One region of the Paenarthrobacter aurescens genome, then DNA from elsewhere that is predicted to be linked to it. Evidence: riboswitches for the same ligand, from Rfam matches in the RefSeq annotation. Region 1 holds a riboswitch; each other region holds the start of a gene.

What was found. A riboswitch is a leader RNA that binds a small molecule or an ion and turns the genes downstream of it on or off. The one in region 1 is predicted to bind thiamine pyrophosphate.
Region 2: linked by a shared signal. The riboswitch ahead of ABI796_RS11045 (bifunctional hydroxymethylpyrimidine kinase/phosphomethylpyrimidine kinase) and the one ahead of ABI796_RS17610 (ECF transporter S component) in region 1 are both predicted to bind thiamine pyrophosphate.
Region 3: linked by a shared signal. The riboswitch ahead of thiC (phosphomethylpyrimidine synthase ThiC) and the one ahead of ABI796_RS17610 (ECF transporter S component) in region 1 are both predicted to bind thiamine pyrophosphate.

Annotation. Positions count from the first base shown of each region.
Region 1 is NZ_CP157456.1:3,789,250-3,795,218, forward strand. Features, by position in the region: gene ABI796_RS17590 (penicillin acylase family protein) at 1-359, shown strand, start outside; gene ABI796_RS17595 (GNAT family N-acetyltransferase) at 444-1,043, shown strand; gene ABI796_RS17600 (energy-coupling factor transporter transmembrane protein EcfT) at 1,122-1,916, opposite strand; gene ABI796_RS17605 (ABC transporter ATP-binding protein) at 1,913-3,496, opposite strand; gene ABI796_RS17610 (ECF transporter S component) at 3,496-4,116, opposite strand; TPP riboswitch at 4,192-4,328, opposite strand; gene ABI796_RS17615 (NUDIX hydrolase) at 4,844-5,521, shown strand; gene ABI796_RS17620 (DUF4235 domain-containing protein) at 5,558-5,818, shown strand; gene mnhG (monovalent cation/H(+) antiporter subunit G) at 5,886-5,969, opposite strand, start outside.
Region 2 is NZ_CP157456.1:2,384,314-2,390,282, forward strand. Features, by position in the region: gene obgE (GTPase ObgE) at 1-981, opposite strand, end outside; gene rpmA (50S ribosomal protein L27) at 1,136-1,399, opposite strand; gene rplU (50S ribosomal protein L21) at 1,461-1,769, opposite strand; gene ABI796_RS11045 (bifunctional hydroxymethylpyrimidine kinase/phosphomethylpyrimidine kinase) at 2,181-3,716, opposite strand; TPP riboswitch at 3,707-3,805, opposite strand; gene ABI796_RS11050 (ribonuclease E/G) at 4,002-5,969, opposite strand, start outside.
Region 3 is NZ_CP157456.1:2,471,283-2,477,251, forward strand. Features, by position in the region: gene ABI796_RS11480 (hypothetical protein) at 215-652, opposite strand; gene ABI796_RS11485 (VOC family protein) at 775-1,647, opposite strand; gene ABI796_RS11490 (amidohydrolase family protein) at 1,726-2,808, opposite strand; TPP riboswitch at 2,891-2,998, shown strand; gene thiC (phosphomethylpyrimidine synthase ThiC) at 2,994-4,853, shown strand; gene ABI796_RS11500 (alpha/beta fold hydrolase) at 4,836-5,558, opposite strand; gene ffh (signal recognition particle protein) at 5,628-5,969, opposite strand, start outside.

The sequences.
Region 1 (5,969 bases):
CGCTGGAGGAGGTGCTGCTCAACGGAGCCCTGTGGGGTGAGCGGCACAAGCTCCTGCCCGTACATGTGCTTCCCGGGCCGCTCGCATCAGCTGCGCCCAGTGCTGAACTCAGTGGCGACACCGGCTGCGTTCTATGCACTGAGAGCCTCCCCGGTGTTGATGACCGAAGCTTCCGCGGCCCCGTAGCCCGGTACGTCTGGGACCTGTCCGATCGGCGCAACAGCCGTTGGATTGTGCCTTTCGGCGCTTCCGGTGCGCCGGGTCACCAGCACTTCTCCGATCAGCTCGCGCTCTGGACTGCAGGGCAACTCGCCCCGGTAGTCACTGACTGGCCCGAACTGACCAAAGACATTCCCTGATCCACCCCGACCCCCAGCGAACCCGCAATACTCCGCACAGCCCGCATCAGCCCCGATCAGCCCGCATCAGCCCCGAAGGAAGCCATGACCACCACCACCCAGGACTTCTCCGTCCGCACCACCGTCTACTCCGAAGACCTCGAAGGATGGGGCGCCCTGCGGCTTGTTCCGCTGGTCCCCGGCGAGGACATTGAGCTCATCTACCAATGGGTTACCCAGCCCCGGGCCAAGTTCTGGGGCATGACCGAACACACCCGGGAACACGTGCAGGAAATCTACGAGTTCCTTGACTCGTTGGACACCCACCACGCGTTCCTGGCCGTCCTTGATGGAGAACCGCTGGCTCTGTTCCAGACCTACGAGCCCTTGCACGATCCTGTGGGCGAGGCCTACCCCGCCCGCGAAGCAGATATCGGCATGCACCTGCTCCTGGCCCCCGCCACCCGGCCCATTCCGCATTTCACTCCGCGGCTGGGCACATCCCTGATCAAATACATGTTCTCCCTGCCCGGCAAGGATCGGATTGTGGTGGAGCCGGATTCCCGCAACGCCAAAGCTCTCCGGCGCCTGGAAGCCACCTGCTTTGAGTTGGGCCCCATCATTCAGCTCGCGGAGAAGGAAGCCCAGTTGGGGTTCCTCACGCGTGCGGGCTTTGACGAGATTCAACAGCAGCAAGCACAGTAGCCAGGCATAGCATGCCGCCGGCACCCCCAATCGGCCGGCGGCACGCTGGCGCCGGGGCACACCGCGCTGCATGAAGCCTTAGCGCCAGACGAAGCTCCAGGTTCCCGCCCCTACGGCCGTCAGCACTGCGCCCGCTGCGATGACCGCTCCGCCCAGGAGCACCCACGCATCCAGCATTGAGTACGTGGATTCACGGGCCCAAGTCCTTTGTCCGCCGCCGAAACCGCGCGCTTCCATGGTCACTGCCAGCCGGGAAGCCCTCCTAACCGCCTGAACCAGGAGACCGAAGCTCTGGCCGAGGGTTGCTTTGATCCGTTGGAACGGGGTTCCCCGGGAACCCACCCCACGGGCGCGTCGGGCCATGCCGATTGTCTGCCATTCCTCAGCCATGAGCCCCACCAGCCTCATCGCAGCGAGGGAGCCCAGCACAAAGCGATGCGGCAGCTTTGCCTTCTGTGCCAAAGCATCAGCCAAGTCGGTGGGATCCGTGCAGGTCATGAGCAGAATCGCGGGCAGGGCGATCGCCAAGCCGCGCAGCATGAAACCCAGCCCCAGCTCAAGGGAACCTTCGCTGATGGACCAGAGTCCGACGTCGAGCACTACAGCCCCGCTGTCCGCCGCAACTATTGCGGTGCTCCAGCCGCCAATGGCTGCCGCGATGATCAGAGGCCACGCGCGCTGCCACAAGAGCCTCAGGGTGAGCCCTGCCAACGGAAAGATCGCAAGTTCGGCAAGGAGCGCCGTGGAAGCCGATACCCAGTCGATGGATAAGGCCAGCACCAGGGAAATCAGGAAGACTGACACGAACTTGGCCAACGGATTGGCCTTGGTCAGGAGTGCATGGTTTCCGCGCAGATTCACAGCGTCCCTCATGCTGCACCCGCTTCCTGATGCGTTGCTTCACCCTGTTGGACCGGGCCCATCTGCAACTCGGTTCCACCCAGAACAGCACTGAACTCCTGGTCGTGGGTCACCGATACCACCGCGGTTCCGGCGTCCAGCAACTCTGAAAGGAACGACGCCAACTCTGCCCAGGTATTGGCATCCTGACCGAACGTGGGCTCGTCCAGGACAAGCACTTTCGGATGGGCCGCGAGGACCGTGGCCACCGAAAGCCGCCGCTTCTCACCACCGGACAAGGTGTACGGGTTGGCATCCACCAGATGTGTCAGCCGCAGGCGCTCCAGCAGTTCGTCCACACGGTCCTCGCCATGGCCCAGATGCTTGGGACCGAACATGAGCTCATCCATGACGTTCCCTGTAACAAACTGGTGCTCAGGTTCCTGAAACACCGTGCCGATTCGGGAGATAAGCTGCTCGGCTTTCCATTTGTACGGGTCAATACCGGCGCCCTCGGAAAGCTCGACGGCGGCACTGACCTTGCCGTCCACCGGTGCCAGAAGGCCGGCCAACGTGAGCGCGAAAGTGGACTTGCCGGCACCGTTCGGCCCCGTGATGGTCAACGCCTGGCCAGCCCTGACCTGTGCCGTGATGCCCGTTTGAACCGGCACCGGCGGGACGGTCTTGAAGCCTTTGCGTCGTGGCTTTTCCCGGGAAACCGCCAGGTCCTGTGCCGCGAGGAGGAGCTGGGCGGAAGGGGGTTCATTCCGGCGTTGCCGGGTTGCCGGGACGTACCCCGGCACCCAGACGCCAGCAGAGATCAGCATGGTGCGGGCTTCTGATAGAACTTGATCCGGCGGCCCGTCCAAGAGGACACCGCCGTTTGCCACGCTGCCCGTTCCCGCCGCATTTGCGGAGCCTGGCTGCAGGACCACGATCCTGTCCACCAGGTCCTTCCACACGGACACGCGGTGTTCCACCACAACCAGTGTGGCGCCGGTCTTATCCAGACACCTGCCAACGGCGTCGCGGACCTCCAATACCCCGGCCGGATCCAGGTTGGCCGTTGGTTCGTCCAGCAGGATCAGCCCGGGTCGCATCGCCAAAATACCTGCCAGCGCAAGGCGCTGCTTCTGGCCACCGGAGAGTGCCGCCGTCGGGTGATCCAACGCCAAACCGCCGCCTGCAGCGGTACGCAACCCTACGTCGTCGAGCGCTTCATGGACGCGCTCCCAGATCTCCTCCCGCGGGACGGCAAGGTTTTCTGCGCCAAAGGCAACATCGTCCCCCACCCTGGACAGGACCACCTGCGTTTCCGGGTCCTGCTGCATCAGCCCGGCGCGGCCTCGCTGCTCACGGGGAGCAACGCCGTCGATCAGCAGGGAGCCGGTCTCATCCGAGTCGTCTTCCTCGTCCCCCAGCACACCCGCGAGGGCATGCAGGAGCGTGGATTTGCCGGCACCGGAAGGACCCAGGAGCAGCACACGTTCCCCCGGTTCAATCCGGAGATCGAGGCCCTGAACGGCAGCCTGGGCCCGGCCGGCATGCCGCCACCCCCAGCCCTCAGCTGTGATGGCAGCAGGCCGCACCGTGCCGCTATGCGTGGCGGACATCAGCTGAAAACGGGCTCCGAAGCGGCCTTACGTGAGGCAAAGGAGCTCAGCACGCCGGTCTTGGCAAGGCCTCGGGTCGCAACCCAGGAGAGCGCGCCGGCGATGATCGCACCGGAAATCGTGGTGAAGGTGATGTACGCCAACTTGTCCACGGCTTCGTAGGCGATGTTCCAGCCCCACGGCAGGAAGGAATCGTTCAAACCGCAGAAGAGGCCTGCGCCGGCGCCCGCGAGGAGCGCTGTGGGCAGGTTGAACTTCCTGTACCGGAAAGCGGCGAAGATCAGCTCGGCGCCCAGGCCCTGCAGAACGCCGGAAATGAGAACCGTGGTGCCGTATTGCGAGCCCATGATGAGTTCGCCCGTGGCTGCCACAGCTTCGCAGAACAAGGCCGCGCCCGGCTTGCGGATGATGAGCATTCCAAGAACAGCGGGGATCATCCAGCCGCCGGCGATCAGGCCGGTGAGCGGCGGATACGTCGCGTTCATGGGGATGGAAACCAAGGCCGCGCCCTGGGACCATGCCCAGAAAATCACGCCGCCCGCAATGGCGATCAAGGCCGCCACAACAATGTCTACAACACGCCAGTTATAACTGGCCTTCTTCACGTTTACCGTGGTCATTTTTCTGCCTCCTGAGGTTACAGGAGGGGAAAGTGCTCCCCGGAACCCGTTGGCCTTCGCCGTCCGGATCCGGACACTCTGAGAAGCTCGACTCCCTTGCGCCGGTACTAACCGGATCAGGTTCGAGGGTCTGCGGCTGTCCGCACTCTCAGCGCCCTCGCGTCTTCTGCATCTCTGCAGAGTCCGACGGCGGCGCTCCCCTGTCGTTATCAAATCTGCCCTGATGGGCTGGTTCAGTTTACACCTGCGGGTGTTGCGGGTGCTGATTGATTGCCGGGGGCCGGTCACAATCGGACGTGCCGGGGGCTGCGGGGTGCGTTGCGAGGCCCACTCTGCGCCCTTCCCCTACGTTTTGGCACGCACACCAGGCCCCACAACGGCTGCGGGGTGCGTTGCGAGGCCCACTCTGCGCCCCAAACCCACGTTTTGGCACGCACACCAGGCCCCACAACGAGAACGGGGTGCGTTGCGAGGCCCACTCTGCGCCCCAAACCCACGTTTTGGCACGCACACCAGGCCCCACAACGAGGACGCGGTGCGTTGCGAGGCCCACTCTGCGCCCTTCCCCTACGTTTTGGCACGCACACCAGGCCCCACAACGAGCACGAGGTGCGTTGCGAGGCCCACTCTGCGCCCTATCCCCGCGTCCTGACACGCACACCAGGCCCCACAACGGGACCTGAGAGAATGAACCAGCAGACTTCACCGCGGCAAAGGGGCACATTTCATGACCGACCTTCCCACTACTGACGGCACTGCGCCCCAACCGCGTTTGGCCGCGAGCGTCATCCTGCTCCGTGATGCGACGGGCGGGCTCGAAGCCTTCGTCCAGCACAGGGTCAGCACCATGGATTTCGCTGCCGGCATGGTGGTCTTCCCCGGCGGACGTGTGGATCCCGCCGATGCTTCCGGGTGGGATTACTCCGAGGAACTGCTCCAACGTCACGCAGCCGACTGGAACCAGAGCTCCATCAGCGCGGAGCCGGCCGAAGCAACCAGAAACGCCGGGACAGTACTCACTGCAGCAATACGCGAGGTTCAGGAGGAGGCCGGCCTGAACATCAAGGCGGAGCAGCTCCGCCCGTGGGCCAACTGGATCACCCCCACAGACATGCCCAAGCGATTCGACACCTACTTTTACGTTGCCAAGCCCTCCCCCGGTGCCGAACCCCAGCATCAAACCACCGAGGCCTGGCAATCACTGTGGATGCCTGTGGCGGAAATTCTTGCAGCGGAAGCGGCCGGCACCCTGAAGCTGATGCCACCCACGTATTACCTGCTCAAGGAAATCGCCGGGTTCCGAACAGTGGACCAAGTGTGGTCTGCCGATCACCAGGTTGTTCCGGTACTGGCTCCGGTTGGTTCAATGGCCGCTTTCCTCAAGGAACGGGAAAACCGCCGCTGACACTTGGGAGGGGCCGCAGACGGCTAGGCTGGGGGCATGAACCTCTTCTTCAAGCTGATCGGTGCCGGAGTGAGCCTCGGAGCAGGCTTCGTGGGCACCAAACTCGTGAACAAAGGCTGGGAAAAGGCCACCGGCAACAAGCCACCCCTGGGTAATGACGACATGGAGGCCAGCCTGCGTTCGGCCTTGACCTTTGCGTTGATCTCCGCCTTCGTCAGCACGCTCATCCAGGTTCTGGCGAGCCGGGGCACGCAACGTGCCATCGCGCGCTTCGCCAAAAGCCACGACATCGTCTAGGCCTACTTAAGACAACAGCGACGAGGTCATCCTCCCGGGTGACCTCGTCGCTGTGTTGACTCGTCAGTTAGTTGCTGTTCCCGGGTTCCTGGCCGGCAGCAGCCCTTTGGACCACGGCCTCCAGTTCATCCTTGGTGAGCTTTTCGCGGTG
Region 2 (5,969 bases), 1.4 Mb from region 1:
GCTCGTTGCCGATACTTCAAAGACGCGGTAGCCGCGGGCCTCGAGGTCCGGGCGGACAAACTCGGCCATGTCCTTGCCGTCGGGAAGGTCCACCTTGTTGAGCACTACCAGCTTGGGACGCTCATTCAGGGGCACCACTTCGCCGTCAACACCGGCGTAGCTCATATCCACTGCGTACTTCTCCAGTTCAGCCTCAATGATGGCGAGGTCCGAAAGGGGATCGCGGTCTGATTCAAGGGTTCCGCAGTCAAGGACGTGAACCAGTGCAGCACAGCGTTCCACGTGACGCAGGAAGTTGTGGCCCAGGCCCTTGCCCTCACTGGCGCCTTCGATCAGGCCGGGAACATCGGCAATGGTGAAGCGGACCTCGCCCGCCTGCACTACGCCGAGGTTGGGAATGAGGGTGGTGAAGGGGTAATCGGCAATCTTGGGCCGGGCAGCAGACATTGCCGCGATGAGGCTTGACTTGCCGGCGGAGGGGAAGCCAACAAGGGCAATATCTGCGATGGACTTCAGTTCCAGGACGATGTCACTGGATTCACCTTCGATTCCCAGCAATGCAAAGCCGGGAGCCCGGCGCTTCTGGGATGAAAGGGATGCGTTGCCCAGGCCGCCTTGGCCGCCGGCGGCTGCAACGTACTCAGTGCCCTCGCCAACAAGGTCAGCCAGGACTTCGCCGTCCTTGGTCTTGACCACGGTGCCATCGGGCACGGGAAGAATCAGCGTTTCACCGTTCTTGCCACCGCGCCAGTCACCCATGCCGGGCCCGCCATTGGTGGCGTGCCGGTGGGGAGCGTGATGGTAATCCAGCAGGGTGGTGGTTTGGGCCGAGACCCGGAGAATGACATCTCCACCGTTGCCGCCGTTGCCGCCGTCAGGTCCACCGAGGGGCTTGAACTTTTCCCGCTTCACAGAGACACAGCCGTGGCCGCCGGTTCCGCCGGATACGTGCAGGACTACCCGGTCTACAAAGCTCGCCACGTGGATCTCCTCAGTTGCTGTCTTCCAGCGTTTGTTGCTGTTGCCAGCGCTGTTGCAAAAACCAGTGCGCTAAAGCGCCCTAGTCGATTGTAATGCGGTTAAAAGAACGGTGGAGCGGGCCGTTTGGCCCGCTCCACCGGTTCAGAACTTGTTGTTACTCTGCAGCTGCAGCAGCAACAATGTTCACTACGCGACGGCCGCGGCGAGTACCAAACTCAACCGCACCGGCCTGCAGTGCGAACAGGGTGTCGTCGCCACCGCGACCGACGCCTGCACCGGGGTGGAAGTGGGTCCCACGCTGGCGAACGATGATCTCGCCAGCGGAAACTACCTGACCACCGAAACGCTTGACGCCCAGGTACTGAGCGTTGGAGTCACGACCGTTGCGAGTGGAACTCGCGCCTTTTTTGTGTGCCATGTGAAATGCCTGCCTCTAAATTTCTGGGGAAACTGAAAAACCTGAACAGCGGTAACGAAAGTTACGCGATGCTGGTGATCTTGATCTTGGTCAGTTCCTGACGGTGACCCTGACGCTTCCGGTAGCCGGTCTTGTTCTTGAACTTCTGGATGACGATCTTCGGACCACGGAGGTCCTCGAGGATCTCAGCCGTGACCTTGACGTTGGCCAGTTCCGCAGCTGCGGAGGTGACCTTCTCGCCGTCAACCAGGAGCAATGCGGGCAGCTCAAGCGTGCTACCGGCTCCACCGGGGACGCGGTTCAGCGTTACGTAGTCTCCAACGGAAACTTTTTCTTGGCGGCCGCCTGCGCGGACAATCGCGTACACCACTTGGGTACTCACTTCTCTCGACGTTTATTACAAAATTTGCGTGCGGAACCTTGAACCGGAATCAGGCCTGGTTCGCGCTGTGCCTCAACGCCGTGGACTTCTGATCGAAGTCCGCGAGTCATCCCATGAACAATTCCAAGGGGCATAACCCAAGTGTTGGCGTAAGCACCGAAGATCAAGATTACGCTAGTTTGACCTTCAGCTGCAAATGAGGCCGGGTCCGGAGGCTACCTCGTGACTTGCATCACTAGTTGTAACGGACTCTCCCGGCACCGTGCCCATACAGCCTACAGTGTTTGGGCCAGATTAACGCGATTCGGCCGGCGACGCGCTGACGTGTCCCAACAATCACCCTGAAACTGCTCTGGAAACTCCGCAGAGGAGGCCTGCTGAACCGTTCCTCTGGCGACGTCAGACAAACAGCCTGGGAGCGTCAAAGAATGCGGTCTCGTAGCGGCAGGACTGGGTGAAAGCCTCCATCATGGCCACCTTCTCGGCATCAGAAGCCGCAATCGCCGCAGCGTCCGTGAGATTGATCGCTTTTCGCGTTGCCGCAGCGAAGTCCGGGTCGGCGTAGGTCTTCAACCACTCGGCATACGAGTGGTCCGCGGGGGCGCCCGCCTCAACATAGGCGCCATGCAACTGCTGACCGACCTCCGCGTACAACCAGTAGCAGGGCAGGATCGCTGCGAGGACCACCGCGTAACTGCCTGAAGCAGAGGTCGCCAGCAAGTGGTCCACATAAGACTTGGTAACCGGCCCCGTGCCTGTTGGCACAGGGCGGGTGCTCAACCAGTTTCTGTGCAACTCCGACTCAACTTCCAGGCACTGCTGGGAAGCCCTGGCCCAGAACAATTGCTCTTCTTCCGTGGGAGCAAGCGCACCGGCACGCGCCAAGACCCTCGAGTATCCGTTGAGATAGATCGCATCCTGGGCGAGATAGTAATTGAAATCACGTTCCGGGAGCTCGCCGGACTGAAGCTGCTGAATAAATTCGAGCCCGTAGATTGATTCGAGTTCCGGTGCAGCGGCATTCCACAGCTTTGCAGCAAAGGCCCCAGGCGAGGCCGCTTGCCGGAGGTGGTGAAAATGATGAACGGGTCCGTTCCCTTGACCCACCCGCAGGTATTCCGAGGCTGTCAATGCTCCCAGCAGCCAAGGTTTCACCTCCCGCAATGAAGCTTCCCAGTCACCGGTGCGGGCTTGGACCGTCGCCAAGGCCGAAGACAGCGAACAACCTGTCCCGTGGCTGTTGGGCGTCACAATCCGGGGACCTGAAACCTCTATCACGTCACGCGACAACAGCCCGGTGGTGTTCACCAAGGCGTCGGGGCATTCCGGGCCCGGCAGATGGCCTCCTTTGACCAATACCGTGTTTCCATATTCCGCAGCCAGGCGCTTGCCTTGATCCAGCGCTGCAGCCCAGTCCTCCGCCTCAGGCTCCCCCAGCAACATGGCCAGCTCAGGAAGGTTGGGCGTGATGAGGTGGGCCAGAGGCAGCAGTGAACGCAGGGCTTGCTCCGCGGACTCCCGCAGCAGCCTGTCACCGCTGGTGGCCACCATCACCGGATCAAGGACCACGACGGCGGGGCGCACCTCCTGGAGCCAGCTCCGGACCTGGTCAATGACGGCAGCATCGCCAAGCATCCCGATCTTTACGGCATCAAGGGTGATGTCAGCGCTGATGGCATCGAGCTGCTGGCGCAGGAAAGGGGCGGGTGGGACGTGGACGGCGCTGACTCCCACAGTGTTCTGTGCCGTGAGCGCTGTGATGGCGGCCATGCCGTACCCACCCAGCGCTGCAATGCTCTTCAGGTCCGCCTGAATTCCGGCACCGCCTGAGGGGTCCGAGCCGGCAATACTGAGAACGCGCGGGATGGGGCGGGCCAACAGTGTTTCCCGGGCACCGTCAAACGGGTACACGGATGAGGATAATGATGCAGTCATGAGGACATCCCTTCGCCGGTGCTAACCGGACAGGTTCAACGGGTCTGGATCTCAGCCGGGCCCAACGCCCGGCACCCCGTGTCAGTCCCCAAGCCTAGCCGGGAAGCAGTGTGCTGCGGGAACCGGAGTGCATACAAGCGTGGATGTGACCGGGAAGAACTCTCTGCCGAAGAAGGACTGCCCCTGCCAAGGACGGAAGAGAACGCAAAGGGGCCCCGCGCTACCTGGTAATGCCGGATAGCGCGGGACCCCTCAGAGGTTCCGTGGTGGGCGGTATGCCCCGGACTAGAGCTCCGAGGCCGGGACCCCCACTCCAAGGATGATGGGCTCGTCGGTGGATACCTTCTTGGCCGGCTCCGCAGGCGCCTTGGCCTCGTGGGCTGAACCTCGGGTATCCGATGCCGTCACCTCATGGTGCTCCACACTGGTTTCATTCGCAGCACCTTGTGCCCTGCTGGCACTGCGGTTACGGCGGCCGCGACGACCCCGTGACGGTGAAGAGGCCTGGGGATCCTCCTCTGCAGCAGGTGCTTCCCGCGTGTCAGCAGATTTCGGCGCAGCAGCTTCCGGCGTGGCAACAGAGTCCTGGGTGGCAGCGGCTTCCGGGGCGGCGCCCAGGTGGGAGAACGCTTCAGCCAGCAGATCCAGGCTCATGGCAGGCTTGGCCGCCTGCGGTTCCTCGTGGTGCTCCACGAATGGCAGCGCAACTTCTTCCCCGCCGAAGCGCAGGACCGGAGTGGACCTTGCTTCCTGAGCTGCTTCCTGAGCTGCTTCCTGAACTGCCGCCTCGCGTGCAGCCTCTGCTGCTTCGCCACTGACTGCGGATCCGGATGCGGAGCCAGCTGGCTCGTGCTGCCCGGCGGCTCGTGCCTGCTCTTCTGCGCGGTGAACTTCGTCGTCATGCAAGTGGGCGGCGTGCGCTGCAGCTGCAATGGTGGCCAAGGCAGCCCTGGTGGCCTCAGCCTTGGCCTGACGGGCAGAATCCTGCGGTTCAGCCGAGACAGCAGGGGCAGTGGCTACCGGGGCGGACGAGGTTGTATGGACCTGTGCGGGCGCTTCAGCAACAGCCTGTCCCCCACCCTTCCCGCGGCGGCGCTTACGCTCGGTGCGCGCAGCGGGCTGCTGCACCTCGGTGTTGGGGCGGTGGTGTTCAGCAGCCACCACGTTGGCGCGGCGGTGTTCAACGGGTTCGTCGTGAGTGACCACGCCACGGCCTGCACAGTGCTCGCACTGCTCACCGAAGACCTCCAGAAGGCCGGTTCCCATGCGCTTGCGTGTCATCTGGACCAGGCCCAGGGACGTTACTTCGGCCACCTGGTGCTTGGTGCGGTCCCGGCCCAGGCACTCCACCATGCGTCGCAGTACGAGGTCGCGGTTGGATTCGAGGACCATGTCAATGAAGTCAATGACAATAATGCCGCCGATGTCGCGCAGACGCAGCTGGCGAACCACTTCCTCGGCTGCTTCAAGGTTGTTCTTGGTGACCGTTTCTTCCAGGTTTCCACCGCTGCCGGTGAACTTGCCGGTGTTGACGTCCACCACGGTCATGGCCTCGGTCCGGTCAATAACCAGCGAACCACCCGAGGGCAGGAAAACCTTGCGTTCCAGGGCCTTGTGGATCTGCTCGTCGATGCGCCAGGCAGCAAAGATGTCCTGGTCCTTGGTCCACTTTTCCAGGCGGCCCACCAGATCAGGGGCAACGTAGGTCACGTAAGCCTCGATCGTGTCCCAGGCGTCATCACCGGAGACAATCAGCTTGGAGAAGTCCTCATTGAAGACGTCACGAACTACCTTGATGGTCAGGTCCGGCTCGCCGTACAGGAGTTCAGGAGCAAGGACCTTGGTGGAAGCGGCCTGCCCTTCAATGCCTTCCCACTGTGCGCGCAGACGGTTGATGTCATGCGTCAGTTCTTCCTCCGACGCACCTTCAGCGGCTGTGCGGACAATGACGCCTGCGTTTTCCGGCAAGCGGTCCTTCAGGATGCGCTTGAGGCGGTTGCGTTCGACGTCGGGCAGCTTGCGTGAGATGCCGGTCATGGAACCGCCGGGTACGTACACGAGGTAACGGCCCGGAAGGGAGATCTGGCTGGTGAGGCGGGCACCCTTGTGCCCTACAGGGTCCTTGGTGACCTGGACCAGGACGGAGTCGCCGGATTTCAGGGCGTTCTCGATCCGGCGCGGCTGGCCTTCAAGGTTCACCGCATCCCAGTTGACTTCACCGGCGTACAGTACGGCGTTGCGGCCACGTCCGAT
Region 3 (5,969 bases), 1.3 Mb from region 1:
TGAAACGAGGTTGAACCCGACGTTCTGCACCCGTGGGGCGGGCCATACTTGACGGTTCTAAGGACAAGACACGAGCACGGAGAGAGGGGCCGCACCGATCGAGTACCTGTCTATTGTGCCAGATGCCCGGAGTAAATACGACTTCGGCTGCGTGGGGCGGCGTGTTCTTCCCCACTCCCCCGGTTACTGCTGCGTCTCTGCAGTACTCTGCGCCTTAGTTGGACCAGACATAGAGCCCTGCACGGTCAGCCTTCTCAACGTCCGTTGCAAGGGCAGCGAGCTGCTGGACGTATTGGCGCGATTGCGCAGCGTTGAAAGGCATATCATCCTGCGCAGCCCAGGCGGCGGCGACGTCGTCCAGAACGTTGGCGTCACCTTCGCTTTCGTAGGTCAGAAGCTCGGCAAGAGCCCGCACCATGGCTTCCGGGACCCCAAGGAGTGCATCGCTGGTGACATCCACCAAGGCAAGTTCGTAGTCAGCGCCTGCGGCATGGACTGCCTGGCCGGCCAGATCGCCCAACTGCTCAACCTCGAAGTCGGTGATGCCGTCAATCCGCACGGCCGGGCCGGTGACATCGGCACCCTTCTCCAAGGCCGCGGCCCGCTTGAGTGCTTCATCGTGGGTGGCTACAAAAATTTCGGCAAAGCCCATGGAAAGTACTCTCATTCCTTCGTGCTGACGGGGCGGCGACGCGAAAATCCGAGTGGTTCCGCGCCGTCTCCCTCCAGCCTAGTGCAGCACAACGGGCGCACAGGCAATTCGGCGGACAAGGCCTAGCGGACGGCAACCCGCAGTTTGTTCCGCCAAGGATCCTCAAAGTGAAGCTCGGCTCCGGTGTGATGATTTGGCACACCGGCAACCTTGAGACGATCAGCCAGCGCTGCCACGTGGTCACTTCCCGGCACCTCAATGAGCACCTCGCCCAGGCCAAGAGTGTCTTTTCGCGGACCTGCCCCACGGCTGTTCCAGACGTTCATGGCCATGTGATGGTGATAGCCGCCAGCGGAAACGAACAGTGCCTGCCCGTGCCAGCCTGCGGTGCGCTCGAAGCCGAGCGTTTGGACGTAGAACTTCTGCGCAGTCTCCACATCACCCACTTGCAGGTGGACATGCCCGATCCCGGCGGCGGCTTCGTGCTGCCCTGTCACGGCAGCTTCACTCAGGTGCTGCTGGAGAAAGCGCTGCGGTGGCAATGCCACATTGTCCATCACCACGTTTTTGCCGTCCCACTGCCAAAGCTCACGCGGCTTGTCATAGTAGAGCTCAATGCCGTTGCCTTCGGGGTCTGTGAAGTAGAAGGCTTCACTGACCAGGTGGTCGGCGCTCCCCGCAAAAGCGCGGGGTTCATACTCTGCGGCAGTGGCAATGGTGGCGGCCAATGAAGGCTGGTCCTCGAACAGGATGGCCGTGTGAAACAAGCCGGCCTCGCCCCGCCCTGGAATCTGCAGTCCCGCCGCCGGAGCAAGGTGAACCACCGGCTTGCCGACTCGCCCCAGATACAGCCCACCATCCTGCTCGGCAACCACCTTCAGGCCCAGGGCGCGCTGGTAGTAGTCGCTCATGACCTTCATGTCGCCAACCTTGAGCATGACGGTGCCCATGGTGAGTTCGGCAGGCAGAAGATCCTGACTGGTTGAAATGGTCATGTGAAGCTCCCGGTTCTGAGGTGGCCGCGAATCGGCATCCTTCTACCTTTATAAATTACTTGAAGCTTCAATTTATTCCTAACGGACGACATGTCCTCCAAGGACTATGTGTTTAAGGTCAGTGACCGTGGCCAGGCGGCGTCGAGGGTCGTCACTGCACAACACGACGTCGGCCCGGGCGCCCTCGCTGATGCCCTCGGCTCCCAACCATGCCCGGGCACCCCACGCGGCGGCCTCCAGGACAGCGGCAGGCGGCAGGCCGGCGTCGTGCAGTTCCATCATTTCGTCCGCAATCCTGCCGTGTTTAATGACGCTTCCCGCGTCGGTCCCCGCATAGATGGTGACCCCGGCCTCGAACGCCTCCCCCACGCGCTCATGACGACGATTCCAGAGCCGGAGCATGTGATCCGCGTACTGCGGAAACTTCGGCGCTGCCTGCGCGGCTATGTCCGGGAAGGTGGCGATGTTGACAAGTGTGGGAACTATTGGGACTGACTGCTCCACCAAACGGGGCAGATGCCTGGGCAGGAGGCCGGTGGCGTGCTCAATACAATCAATGTTGGCATCGAGCATGTGATCGATGGTGTCCTCGGCGAAGCAATGAGCCGTAACCCTGGCACCTTCATCATGCGCGGCCGCGATGGCGTCCCTCACGGTCTTTGCCGGAAACGATGCGGCGAGGTCTCCGACGCCACGATCTATCCAGTCGCCCACCAGTTTTACCCAGCCATCACCGTCCCGGGCTTCCTTTCGGACGGTCTCCACCAGCTGCTCCGGTTCAATCTCGTGGCCCAGACCGCGGAGGTAGCGCCGGCTCCTGGCAATATGCCGGCCTGAACGGATGAGTCGGGGCAGATCAGACCGCTGTTGGACCCAGCGCGTGTCGCTGGGCGATCCGCAATCGCGGATCAGCAGCGTTCCGGCGTCGCGGTCCGCTTGGGCCTGAGCCAGGGTGGTTTGCTCATCAACCGCTCCGCCTGCCCCTAGTCCGATGTGGCAGTGAGCATCCACCAAACCAGGCAGAACCCACCCCTCCAACACAACGTCCGGCATGACCGTGGGGCGCTGGAAGGTCAGAACTCCATCCACGGACCACATCCCCTGGCGCTCCTCGGTCGCCGAGACGAGCACAGGTCCAATGAATTCGATGATGTCGGCCATGGTAAAAGCGTAGCGGGGCAGCGCGACACAGCCCGCTGCCGGCATGTGACTGGGCCGCTGTTCAGAGCTGTGGTAGCTTCGTCTACGACCACACGGGGGCCCCTGCAGGGGCTGAGATCGGACTGATGCAGTCTGCGACCGTTGAACCTGTCCGGGTAATGCCGGCGAAGGAAGTGAGTATTCCCTTGAGCACCACAGAAACACAGCACAGCCCTGCCCAAAACGGGACGAACGCGGCCCAAAACGGGAAGAACGCGGGCCAAAATCAGGCCGTCACGCAGTCGTTGAAGTCCCACTCGCTGGCCTGGTTGGAAGATCCCGAGCATGGCATTCGGGTTCCCGTTACGGAGATCGCGTTGGAGTCTTCTCCCAATGGTCTAGCCAACCCGCCTCTACAGGTTTACCGGACAGCCGGCCCGGGCAGCGATCCCGTGGTGGGTCTGGAGCCGTTCCGTACCCCATGGATTGAAGCCCGTGCAGACACTGAGGCGTATTCGGGGCGCGAACGGAACCTGCTCGATGACGGTAAATCCGCAGTTCGGCGAGGAGCAGCTTCAGCGGAGTGGAAAGGCGCGCAGCCGGTGCCGCGCCGCGCCGTCGACGGTAAGACCGTCACGCAAATGCACTACGCGAAACAAGGCATCGTGACACCGGAGATGCAGTTCGTGGCATTGAGGGAGGGCTGCGATGTTGAACTTGTCCGCAGCGAAGTCGCCGCGGGAAGGGCGATTATCCCGAACAACATCAACCACCCCGAATCAGAGCCGATGATCATCGGCAAGGCATTCCTGGTCAAGATCAACGCGAACATCGGCAACTCGGCAGTCACCAGTTCAATAGCCGAAGAAGTGGACAAACTGCAGTGGGCGGCGCAGTGGGGTGCTGACACAGTGATGGATCTCTCCACGGGAGATGACATCCACACCACGCGTGAGTGGATCATCCGCAACTCGCCCGTTCCCATCGGAACAGTCCCCATATACCAGGCGCTGGAGAAGGTGAACGGCGAAGCCAACCAGCTGACGTGGGAGATCTTCCGCGATACCGTGATCGAACAATGCGAGCAGGGCGTGGACTACATGACCATCCATGCAGGCGTTCTGCTCAGGTACGTGCCGTTGACCGCCAACAGGGTCACGGGAATCGTATCCCGCGGCGGTTCCATCATGGCCGGTTGGTGCCTTGCTCACCACCAGGAGAACTTCCTCTACACACACTTTGACGAGCTGTGCGAAATCTTTGCCCAGTACGATGTCGCGTTCTCCTTGGGCGACGGGCTGCGTCCTGGTTCCGTTGCGGACGCCAACGACGCCGCGCAGTTTGCCGAGTTGGATACGCTCGCGGAGTTGACACAGCGGGCGTGGGAATTCGACGTCCAGGTCATGGTGGAAGGCCCCGGCCACATTCCGTTCCATCTTGTGCGGGAGAATGTTGAGCGCCAGCAGGAACTGTGCAAGGGTGCGCCGTTCTACACCTTGGGTCCGCTGGTTACTGACGTCGCGCCTGGCTATGACCACATCACCTCGGCCATCGGTGCTACGGAGATTGCACGCTACGGTACGGCGATGCTCTGTTACGTGACCCCTAAGGAGCACTTGGGTCTCCCCAACAAGGACGACGTCAAGACTGGCGTCATCACGTACAAAATCGCGGCGCACGCGGCTGACCTCGCCAAGGGGCACCCGGGAGCTCACGAACGTGATGATGCGCTGTCCAAGGCGCGGTTCGAGTTCCGCTGGAGGGACCAGTTCGCTTTGTCCCTGGACCCTGTCACCGCAGAAGCGTTCCACGACGAGACACTGCCGGCAGAACCCGCAAAAACCGCCCATTTCTGCTCCATGTGCGGACCTAAGTTCTGTTCGATGCGCATCAGCCAGGACATCCGCGACGAATACGGTTCGGCAGACTCCCAGGCTGCAATCGCAGGAATGTATAACGGGATGCGCGAGAAGAGCCAGGAGTTCCTGGCCTCAGGGGGAAAGGTGTACCTGCCCGAGCTTCAGGTCCCCGCAAACCAGGGCAGCAGTTCAGGAGGCCTGAACTGACATCGCCCGGCCAACATCGGCGATGAACGAACGAATAGCTTGATCGCCGTCAACGGAATCCTGGGGCCGGTGTCCGCCCGCTGCCACGCGGCGGAGGGCACCGGTTTCCTGGAGGTAGCCCGCAATTTCCTCGTAGAGGGGTTCCCACCCGCCGGTGAGGACCAGGGTGGGGACCCCTGGAACAATCTGGAGCGGCGCCTCCCATGGCGGTGCCTGGAGCCGGAGCCTACGGGCGGAACGCCGGGCTTCGGCGGTGTCCAGCCCACCCGTTTCAGCAGAGAACGCCCGGCGGAAATATTCACGCTGGTAATCGGCGTCGTTGAGTTGCGTGCGGGCGTCGAACAACGGTTCCATGAGGGCCCGGTGGGAAGCCGTGGCCGGGAGCTCAGCCGTCAGGGACAAACAGGCGGGCTCCACCAACGTGAGCGAATGCACCAGCTCGGGGCGTTCGATGGCAGCCAGCATGGCCGAAATTGCACCTTGTTCATGGGCAACGACGTGACCTCCACCGGAGTCGGCCAAGGCATTGATCACTATGGCAACGTCCGCCGCCACATTGGATTCCGTTGGTTCGGCGACGGCGTCAAAGCCGTGCCGCCGAAGGAAGAGGGCGTCATAAGCAAGGGCCATGCCATGCTGCTTCGGCCAGGCCGCAGCACCGAAACTGCCCAGGCCGTGGACGAAAACTACGCGCTGCTTATGCATTGATTCAGCCTATTCCACGGCTCTGACATCCTAAGGAGCCGGGAGGCCCGGCTCCTTAGGACGCAATATTTACTTTCCGAGGAACTTGTCAAAGCCCTTGGGAAGATTCAGCGATGACGGATCGAAGTCTGCTGCACCCTGACCAAAAGCCGCTCCGGTAGGGGCTGCCGAGGCAGCGTTTGCCCGCTTGGCTTCGGCATCACGCAGCTCCTGGGCTGCCTTGGCAGGGTTGCCTGAGCGAGCCTTCTTCTTCGGGGCGTTCTTCCCGTTCTTGCGTCCACCGCCGGGGCCTCCGAGCCCAGGCATCCCGGGCATACCCGGCATGCCGCCGCCCTGTGCGAGCTTCTTCATCATCTTCTGCGCTTGGGCAAACCGCTCCAGCAGGCCATTGACCTCGGACACATGCACGCC